Regions from separate parts of the Streptomyces sp. NBC_01451 genome, predicted to be linked through region 2. Evidence: riboswitches for the same ligand, from Rfam matches in the RefSeq annotation. Region 2 holds a riboswitch; each other region holds the start of a gene.
The links. Region 2 has a riboswitch for cyclic di-AMP ahead of OG595_RS16445 (transglycosylase family protein). Riboswitches for the same ligand answer to the same signal wherever they lie in the genome.
Positions count from the first base shown of each region.

Region 1: another riboswitch for cyclic di-AMP. It lies ahead of OG595_RS05435 (M23 family metallopeptidase); the one in region 2 lies ahead of OG595_RS16445 (transglycosylase family protein).
Region 3: another riboswitch for cyclic di-AMP. It lies ahead of OG595_RS25740 (transglycosylase SLT domain-containing protein); the one in region 2 lies ahead of OG595_RS16445 (transglycosylase family protein).
Region 4: another riboswitch for cyclic di-AMP. It lies ahead of OG595_RS09510 (M23 family metallopeptidase); the one in region 2 lies ahead of OG595_RS16445 (transglycosylase family protein).

Region 1 is NZ_CP109479.1:1,249,008-1,251,200, reverse strand. Features, by position in the region: gene OG595_RS05440 (alpha-galactosidase) at 1-368, shown strand, start outside; cyclic di-AMP (ydaO/yuaA leader) riboswitch at 672-831, shown strand; gene OG595_RS05435 (M23 family metallopeptidase) at 835-1,818, shown strand; gene OG595_RS05430 (SGNH/GDSL hydrolase family protein) at 1,995-2,193, shown strand, end outside.
Region 2 is NZ_CP109479.1:3,799,066-3,801,258, reverse strand. Features, by position in the region: gene OG595_RS16450 (transglycosylase family protein) at 1-770, shown strand, start outside; cyclic di-AMP (ydaO/yuaA leader) riboswitch at 955-1,127, shown strand; gene OG595_RS16445 (transglycosylase family protein) at 1,131-1,850, shown strand.
Region 3 is NZ_CP109479.1:5,876,329-5,878,521, reverse strand. Features, by position in the region: gene OG595_RS25745 (polyprenyl synthetase family protein) at 1-176, opposite strand, end outside; cyclic di-AMP (ydaO/yuaA leader) riboswitch at 823-984, shown strand; gene OG595_RS25740 (transglycosylase SLT domain-containing protein) at 986-1,477, shown strand; gene OG595_RS25735 (HAD family hydrolase) at 1,546-2,193, opposite strand, start outside.
Region 4 is NZ_CP109479.1:2,246,173-2,248,365, forward strand. Features, by position in the region: gene OG595_RS09510 (M23 family metallopeptidase) at 182-955, opposite strand; cyclic di-AMP (ydaO/yuaA leader) riboswitch at 968-1,136, opposite strand; gene OG595_RS09515 (M16 family metallopeptidase) at 1,353-2,193, opposite strand, start outside.

The sequences.
Region 1 (2,193 bases), 2.6 Mb from region 2:
TCGGCGGCGACCTCACGAAGTGGACGGAGGAGGAGCTGGCCGAGGCGGGGGAGTGGGTGGGGCTCTACAAGGAGATCCGGCCCGTCGTGCAGCGCGGCGACCTCTACCGGCTGCGGCGCCCCACCGGCGGGCTGAGCGCGGTGCAGTACGTGCTCGGGGACGAGACCGTCGTCCTCGCCTGGCTCCAGGCGCAGCACTACGGGGAACCGGTCCCGGCGCTGCGGTTGCGCGGCCTCGACCCGGCGGCGACCTATGAATGCCGTGAAACGGGTGAAATCCACCGTGGGGCCGTGCTCCTGCATCGTGGCCTGCGGACCGGGCTGAAGGGTGACCTCGAAGCGGCGGTTTTCCGACTTCGTCGGATCTGATTCTTCTGTCCGTTATGGCGCCTTCATTCCAACTCGCAAGGAAATGAGGGTTGCTGTGAATCCAGTGCGTGAGCAGGGTCATATCCGTGACCCTGAGTCGCCGTCATGTTCACGTAATTTCGGTGTGCTTCAAGGGAGTTCCAGGGATTGAGAGATCCGGAATTCACGGACAGTGACCGGGAATTCTGGGGAGGATCACAGGAAATCCGTACACAGGGAACTTGAGGCTTGTTCCGGTGCGTCCTGGTCGCTTACGTTCGCCACCAATCCGGACGGACGCCCAATCCTGCCGCCGCCCGGAGCCCGCATCGAACACCCGAGAACGGCAGGAGCGGGGGACCCACAGGTAGAACGCCTGTTCCGGTCTCTGGAACAGGCTTGGGGTTAAGTCACGTTCAGGCGTGGCCGGACATCTCCAGTCCGCACCCGACAGCTCACCTCGCAGGCGACGGAGAAGGAATTCGCCATGCCCGCGAAGGGTAAGCACCGCCGTCCGAAGTCCCAGCGATTCACCCGCTCGATAGCCGTCGCCGGAACCGGCGGAGCGGCACTCGCTCTGCCGTTGCTGGGAGCCACCGGAGCCCATGCGGCCACGGCCGAGTCCGCGACGCAGTCCGTGTCGACGCTTTCGGAGACCGCCAAGTCCGTAACGGCCGAAAACGTCTCCGCCAAGACGGCCAAAACCGAGAAGTCCGCGGCGTCGGCGCCTTCCGCCGCCGAGAAGTCGAGTGTCAGGACCTACGCGGTCCAGGCCGGCGACTACCTCTCGAAGATCGCCCAGGAGCAGAGCGTCAGCGGTGGCTGGCAGAAGCTCTACTCGGACAACCGCACCGCCATCGGCGCCGATCCGGGTCTGATCCACCCCGGTCTGAAGCTGACGATCGGCAAGAAGGCCGCGTCGGCCTCCTCGCCTTCCTCGTCCTCCGCCAAGTCCTCGTCCTCCTCGAAGTCCACGCGGACGGAGAGTTCCAAGCCGGCCGCCGAGAGCGCGACGGCCCAGACCTCGACGACGACCGAGGTTGCCGACACCGGCAGTTCGGGCGGCTTCACGCTTCCGGTGGCCGGTGCCACCATCGGCACCGCCTACCACGTCGCGGGCAGCATGTGGTCCAGCGGCTACCACACGGGCGTCGACTTCGTCGTCCCGACCGGTACCTCGCTCAAGGCCGTCGGCGCCGGCACCGTCGTCTCCGCCGGCTGGGGCGGCGCGTACGGCAACCAGGTCGTCATCCAGCTCGCCGACGGCTACTACGCCCAGTACGCCCACCTCTCCCAGCTCTCCGTCTCGGCGGGCCAGAGCGTGACGGAGGGGCAGCAGATCGGCCTCTCCGGTGCCACCGGCAACGTGACCGGGCCGCACCTGCACTTCGAGATCCGCACCACCCCGGACTACGGCTCCGACGTGGACCCGGTCGCGTATCTCCGCTCGAAGGGCGTCGCCGTCGGCTGACACGCGCACGATGAGGTGGGCCACGAGTCGCGTCGTCCCGTTATTCCGGGTTGACCAACACTTGACGAGTGGCTTATCTCACCGCGAGTCAACCCCTTCCTACGGTCGCGTAGCTCACATCGGAAGGTGAATCATGGGCCGATGTGGCAGACGATTCGAAGAATGACAGCAGAGCGGTGATCGGGTCGTACGTGGCGGTGGGGGACAGCTTCACCGAGGGCGTTGGCGACCCCGGCCCCGACGGGGCGTTCGTCGGCTGGGCCGACCGGTTCGCGGTACTGCTCGCGGACCGGCGCCCGGAGGGCGACTTCGACTACACGAACCTCGCGGTACGCGGGAGGCTGCTCGACCAGATCGTGGCCGAGCAGCTTCCGC
Region 2 (2,193 bases):
AGTACGGCGGTCTCGCGTACGCCGGGAGCGCCGACCAGGCCAGCCGTTCGCAGCAGATCGCCATCGGCGAGAAGATACTCGCCGACCAGGGGGCGGGGGCCTGGGAGGCCTGCGCACTGCTGTCCGGGCTCGGCAAGGACACCGCCTCGGCCGACGTCGACACCGGCGTGGCCGGGGGTGGCGCCGACGATGCCGCGGACGGGACCTCGGGCCTGGGTCTGGCCTCGGGCTCGGACTCCACTCCCTCCTCCTCGACTTCGGCGTCACCCACCCCTTCGGGGTCGCCCTCTGTCGACCCCTCGGCCCCGACCGACGCCTCCGGCTCGTCGCCGTCCTCCGTGCCGTCCCTCGGGGCCACGACCGGCCCCGGCGACTCCGCCGGGTCGGCCATCTCCCTGTCGCCGTCCCCTTCCGCCCCGTCGCCGGGCGCGGGCGGCGAGGCGGAAGGGAGTGTTTCGCCCGTGGGCTCCGCAACGGGTGAAGAAGGGGGCAAATCCGGGCGCAGTGCGGGAAATCAGGTTGGTGAAGTCGGCGCCGAGGCGTCCGTCGGCGCCGAAACCCCCGCCGGTACCGGTCGTCACCGCGGCCAGGCCGAGGGCTCGTACGCCGGCAGTGTCGGGGGCGTCCTCTGGGGTGTCACCGACTCGCTCGATCTCGCGGGCGGACAGTCCGGGACCCCCGCCGGGACCGAGTCCTTCCTCGACGCGGACTCGGGCCTCGTCCTCCCCGGTCAGACCCTTGCGCTAGGTAGCGAACCCGGGCAAAACTAACCGGAGTTCACGTCATGGTTTGACGCTGAATGTCCGTTATCGATGCGGTGAGACAAAGGTCTCAGAAGCCCTGATCGTCTTTGTATTTCGGAGGATCAGCTGTTTACGGTCGTCATCGCCCGCCACAGTGGGCCCCGCCGGTCGTAACGCCGAATCCTGCCAACGGCCGTACGGGAACAGTCGTCGCTATCAAGCGCCGTAGGCAGGAGCGGGGGACCCAAGGTAAGTGCCGCACCGGGCAGTTGTCCCGGAGCGGCTTGGGGTGAAGCCGTACGCCGCCCGAGAGGGACGTACGGCCGGGCAACTCAACCGGCCCGAACCCGACAGCTCACCTCGCAGGCGTCGGTGAGGGGATCACGCATGCTGTTTACCGGTAAGGGCAAGCACCGCCGTCCGTCCAAGGCCACCCGGGTCGTCGCCATCGCCGGTGTCACCGGTGCCGCGGTCGCCGCTCCGCTCCTCGCGGCCGGCTCCGCCTCCGCCGCCACCTCCGCCGAGTGGGACACGGTCGCCCAGTGCGAGTCCGGTGGCAACTGGTCCATCAACACCGGCAACGGCTACTACGGCGGCCTCCAGTTCTCCGCCTCGACCTGGGCCGCGTACGGCGGCTCGGCGTACGCCTCCACCGCCGACCAGGCCTCCAAGTCCCAGCAGATAACCATCGCCGAGAAGGTCCTCGCGGGCCAGGGCAAGGGTGCCTGGCCGGTCTGCGGCACGGGCCTGTCCAGCGCCTCCTACAACGGCGGCGCGAGCAGCGGCACCGGCACGAGCGACAACAGCTCGTCCAGCAGCTCGAACAGCTCCAGCAACTCCGGCGAGACCTCCACCCGCTCCACCGACAACCAGCCGGCCTCGCGTTCGCAGGACCGGCCGGCCGCGAAGAAGACCGTCACCACCCCGACCGGCAAGAAGGTCAAGAAGGGCGACGGCGAGTACAAGGTCGTCAAGGGCGACAGCCTGAGCGCGATCGCCGAGGCGCACGACGTCAAGGGCGGCTGGCAGAAGCTCTTCCAGCTGAACAAGGACATCATCGACGACGCCGACTTCATCTTCCCGGGCCAGCAGCTGCACCTCAGCTGACGCGGCTGACGCGGCTGCACCTCGGCCGACGCCGCTGCGGCTCGGCCGAACCGCCGCCGACCCCGGCACCTGCGGGCCGGAACCCTCCCCGCATCCCGGCCGGTTCGTAGGTGAACCACAGGGCTCTCACATCCGTGCCTTCCATAGTGAGGGCCCGTGAGGGTCACCCCCGTCCCCCACGGGCTCCCCGCTTCGGTGCGTCTTCCCCCGTACGCACCGGAGCGGGGCTTTTTGTTCCCTGGGGGAACAATGTTTACCCTGGGTTCCGTTCATGTTCCGTCCATGGGGTGGTCGGACGGCTGGCCGATCCCCCGGAGCCGGTTAGGCTCATCAACGCGGAGCC
Region 3 (2,193 bases), 2.1 Mb from region 2:
GGCCGGAACCGCTTCCCGCCGGCCCGTACGAGATGCTGCGCGGCCTCCGTAATGAAGGGGACCTCGCTCTTGGTGGCTTCGAGCAACCCTTCCTCGACAGCCGCCAATCCGGCCTGGACATCGGCTTCGAGAGCCTGGTCCCGCACGCTCAGCCCGAACGGCCCGACGACGGTCACGAGGGATCTCCTGTCTGCTGGTGTCTACTGGCGGTCACACGGTGTGTCGATAGATCGTTGCCATCACTCAAGTCAGCGTATCCGGTCACGTTTCGATCACCGCGAGCGCCCGCCCGTCCAGCCCAGGCGGTATCGGATCACGACCGGAATGTTTTTGATCAGTCCAAAGCATGGACATTTATAAACATCCCGCATCCGGCACCTGAGCCCACACGCACATACGCCACCTCACCCCCACGCCTTTCCCACCCATCGCCACCCCTCGCCGCGACCGTCACCGGGACAACGTCGCGCATCGCACAGCAGGTTCCACTCCCACAACGGACATGCGCGTCCATTGATCAGCAAAAACCTCAAAATGCCCGCTCACGCCACCCGGATCACGACTACCCCCACTCCGTGATTCGAGTCACGCCCACAAGCAACCCCCACGACCCCCACTCCGCAAACTCCCCCTTCACAAAAGGCAAGTTGCCCTCCACGCGCCCTTTACTTTTTGACCGTTTTATCCCCAATGGGCGTCCCAAATAGGCAAGTCCTGCATTTCCGCCCCTTGTTCCATCCGTGTGCTCTCGCATACGTTTCGCGCCACACCGGGCGGCCCGCCGAATCCTGCCACCGCCCGCAGAGCAGACAACCCACCCACACATGACTCACGCAGGCAGGAGCGGGGGACCCAGGCAAGCCGCCGGTCCGGGCATTCACGCCGGAGCGGCTAGGGGTGAAGCCGTGCGCCGACAACGCGCCCGGCCGGGCATCTCCCGCCCGAACCCGACAGCTCACCTCGCAGGCGCCGGAGAGGACACACCATGCCCGTACGAGGTCGGCACCACCACGCGAGAACCTCCCGCCGCCCGCTCGCGCTCACGCGCACACTCGCCATCACCGGGACGGCCGCCGCAGCCCTGGCCATCCCCTTCCTGACCGCGACAACGGCATCAGCGGCACCGTCCGTCACGTCATCGACCACGACGTACTACGCGAACAACCTGGACGGCTGGATCCGCGAATCGCTCGACATCATGGCGCAGAACGGAATCCCCGGAACGTACGACGGCATCTACCGCAACGTCATCCGCGAGTCGTCGGGCAACCCGTACGCCATCAACAACTGGGACTCGAACGCCGCAGCCGGCACCCCCTCCAAGGGCCTCCTCCAGGTCATCGACCCGACCTTCGCCGCCTACCACGTCGCAGGCACCTCGTACGACCCCTACGACCCGATCGCGAACATCACCGCGGCCTGCAACTACGCGGCGGCGCGCTACGGATCGATAGACAACGTGTACGGGGCCTACTAGGCAGCCCCGGGCGGCAGGCAGCCCGGGGCAGCCGGCCCAGGTCTACCGGGCCGGCCGGCCCTGGTCCGCTACCGGCCCGCTCCGGCCCCGAACAGCCGCTCCAGCACCACCGCGATCCCGTCGTCCTCGTTCGAGAGGGTGACCTCGTCCGCCACGGCCTTGAGCTCGGGATGGGCGTTGGCCATGGCGACACCGTGGGCCGCCCAGTCGAACATCGGGATGTCGTTGGGCATGTCACCGAAGGCGATCGTGGCGGACGCGGTCAGCCCGAGATACTCGGCGGCCAGCGCGAGCCCCGTCGCCTTGGTGATGCCGCATGGCTGGAGTTCGACAGTGCCCGGCCCCGACATGGTGACCGTCGCGAGGGAACCGACCGCTCCGCGCGCCGCCGACGCCAACTCGTCGTCGGACAGGGACGGGTGACGCAGCAGCACCTTGCTGATGGGCGCGGTCCACAGATCGTCCCGGTGGGGCACCTGTACGGCCGGCAGCGTCGGGTGCGGCATCAGGTACCCGGGTTCGATGAGCGTGAGCCCGTCGACACCGTCCTGGTCGACGGCGGCGTACACCTGACCGACCTCGGCCTCGATCTTGCCGAGCGCGGTCTCCGCCAGCTCCCGGTCCAGGGTCACCGACCACAGCAGACGGTCCGCGCCGGCGTCGTACACCTGCGCCCCCTGCCCGCACACCGCGAGCCCCCCGGCGCCCAGGTCGTC
Region 4 (2,193 bases), 1.6 Mb from region 2:
CTCCGCTTTAATCCCCGTGAAACGTCGACGATTGACGTGTGTTGAGTGACTCTATTGCAGAGAACCGGAATTTCCGACGGCAGGCCGGAATCGATGGATATTTTTTGGACACACCACCCTCCGAAACGCCGAAAGCCCCGGCTCGGGGAGCCGGGGCCACGACAAGTGGTGCGCGGGGTCGTCAGACGTTCACGCCGTGCGAGCGGAGGTAGGCGACGGGGTTGATGTCCGAGCCGTACTCCGGGGTCGTACGTGCCTCGAAGTGGAGGTGCGCCCCGGTGACGTTGCCGGTGGCTCCGGAGAGGCCTATCTGCTGACCCGGGGTGACCGTCTGGCCGACGGACACATTGATGGACGACAGATGACCGTACTGGGTGTACGTACCATCAATCATCTTGATCACGATGTTGTTGCCGTAGGACCCTCCCCAGCCGGCCTCGACGACGGTGCCGGAGCCCACCGCCTGGACGGTGGTGCCGGACGCGGCGTGGAAGTCGACACCGGTGTGGCTGCCGGAGGACCAGACGGCGCCGCCCGCCTTGTAGCCCGTGGAGATGTACGAGCCGGCGATCGGGGCGACGTAGCTGGTGAGGCGCTTGCGCTCGGCCTCACGGGCGGCACGGGCCTTCGCCTCGCGCGCCTCCTTGACCCGCTCCTCCGCTTCCTTCTTCGCGGCGGCGACGGCCCGCTTCTCGGCGGCGGCCTTCTCTGCGGCCTGTTCCTGGGCGGCGGCCTGCGCGTCTATCTCGTCGGCGAGCGACTCACCGATGGAGACCACCGGGGTGAGACCGGTCTGCTCGACGGTGGACTCCGCGGCGAGCGCCGGAGCTGCGAGGGAGCCGACGACGCCGGTGGTCGCGAGGGCGGCGACGCCGGCCGCGCGGACGGTCGTACGGGTGACAAGACTGGGGCGGCTGGGACGACGGTGCTTCCCGGTGGCGCGGGTGAACGCCATGTAGTGGTGGGTCCTTTCCTTCCTTCTCGCCTACCGGGTTAGCTGACGGGTTCGGAGCAGGAAGGTCTCCTACGGACACCCTCGCTGTACACGCGGGCATCCGATTCACCCCAGGGACTGCACATGGTGGGTCCCCGGCTCCCCTGGCTCGCGCCGTACGGGGACTCGGCGATGACTGTCCGGTGCCGCGGCTGCGGCGCAGTGCATGACGGACAGCCGGACAGACGCTAAACGGGACATCTTTCAATCAACAAACCGATCACGGGTTTTGTAGCGCATGCCACAGTGCAGACTGTCCACCTCTCCATCAATACGGACAACTTGCGCATCAACATGGACACAGAAGCCCCGGTGACGCTTTCGTCACCGGGGCTCCTGTCGTGTACGCCGGGTGCCGCTACTCGGCGGGGACGACGGTCACTTCGCCGATACCGAGGGCCCGGACGGGCTCCTCGATCGTCGCCGCGTCCCCGACGAGCACCGTCACCAGACGGTCCACCGGGAAGGCGTTGACGGCCGCCGCGGTGGCCTCCACCGTGCCGGTCGCGGCGAGCTGCCGGTACAGCGTCGCCTGGTAGTCGTCGGGCAGGTGCTGCTCGACCTGGTCGGCCAGCGTGCTCGCAACGGCCGCCGCGGTCTCGTACTTGAGCGGGGCGACTCCGACCAGGTTCTGCACCGCGACATCGCGCTCGGCGTCGGTGAGCCCCTCGGCCGCGAGGGTGCGCAGCACCTTCCAGAGGTCCGCCAGCGCGGGACCGGTGTTCGGCGTGTCGAAGGAGCCGCTGATGGCGAGCAGCGCGGCGCCCGTGCCGTCCGGGGCGGAGCGCAGCACCTGGCCGAACGCCCGCACACCGTAGGTGTAGCCCTTTTCCTCGCGCAGGACACGGTCCAGGCGGGAGGTGAGGGTGCCGCCGAGGCAGTACGTGCCGAGGACCTGGGCGGCCCAGACGCGGTCGTGCCGGTCGGCGCCGATGCGGCCGATGAGCAGCTGGGTCTGCACGGCGCCGGGGCGGTCCACGATGACGACACGGCCGGTGTCGTCGGCGGTCACCGGCGGCACGGGCCGCGGCTCGGCCGTCGAACCCGTCCAGGCCCCCAGGGTGTCGCCGAGCAGCGCGTCCAGGTCGACGCCGGTGAGGTCGCCGACGACCACGGCGGTGGCCGTGGCGGGCCGGACGTGCCTCTCGTAGAAGGCGCGTACGGCTGCCGCGTCGATCTTCGCGACCGTCTCCTCGGTG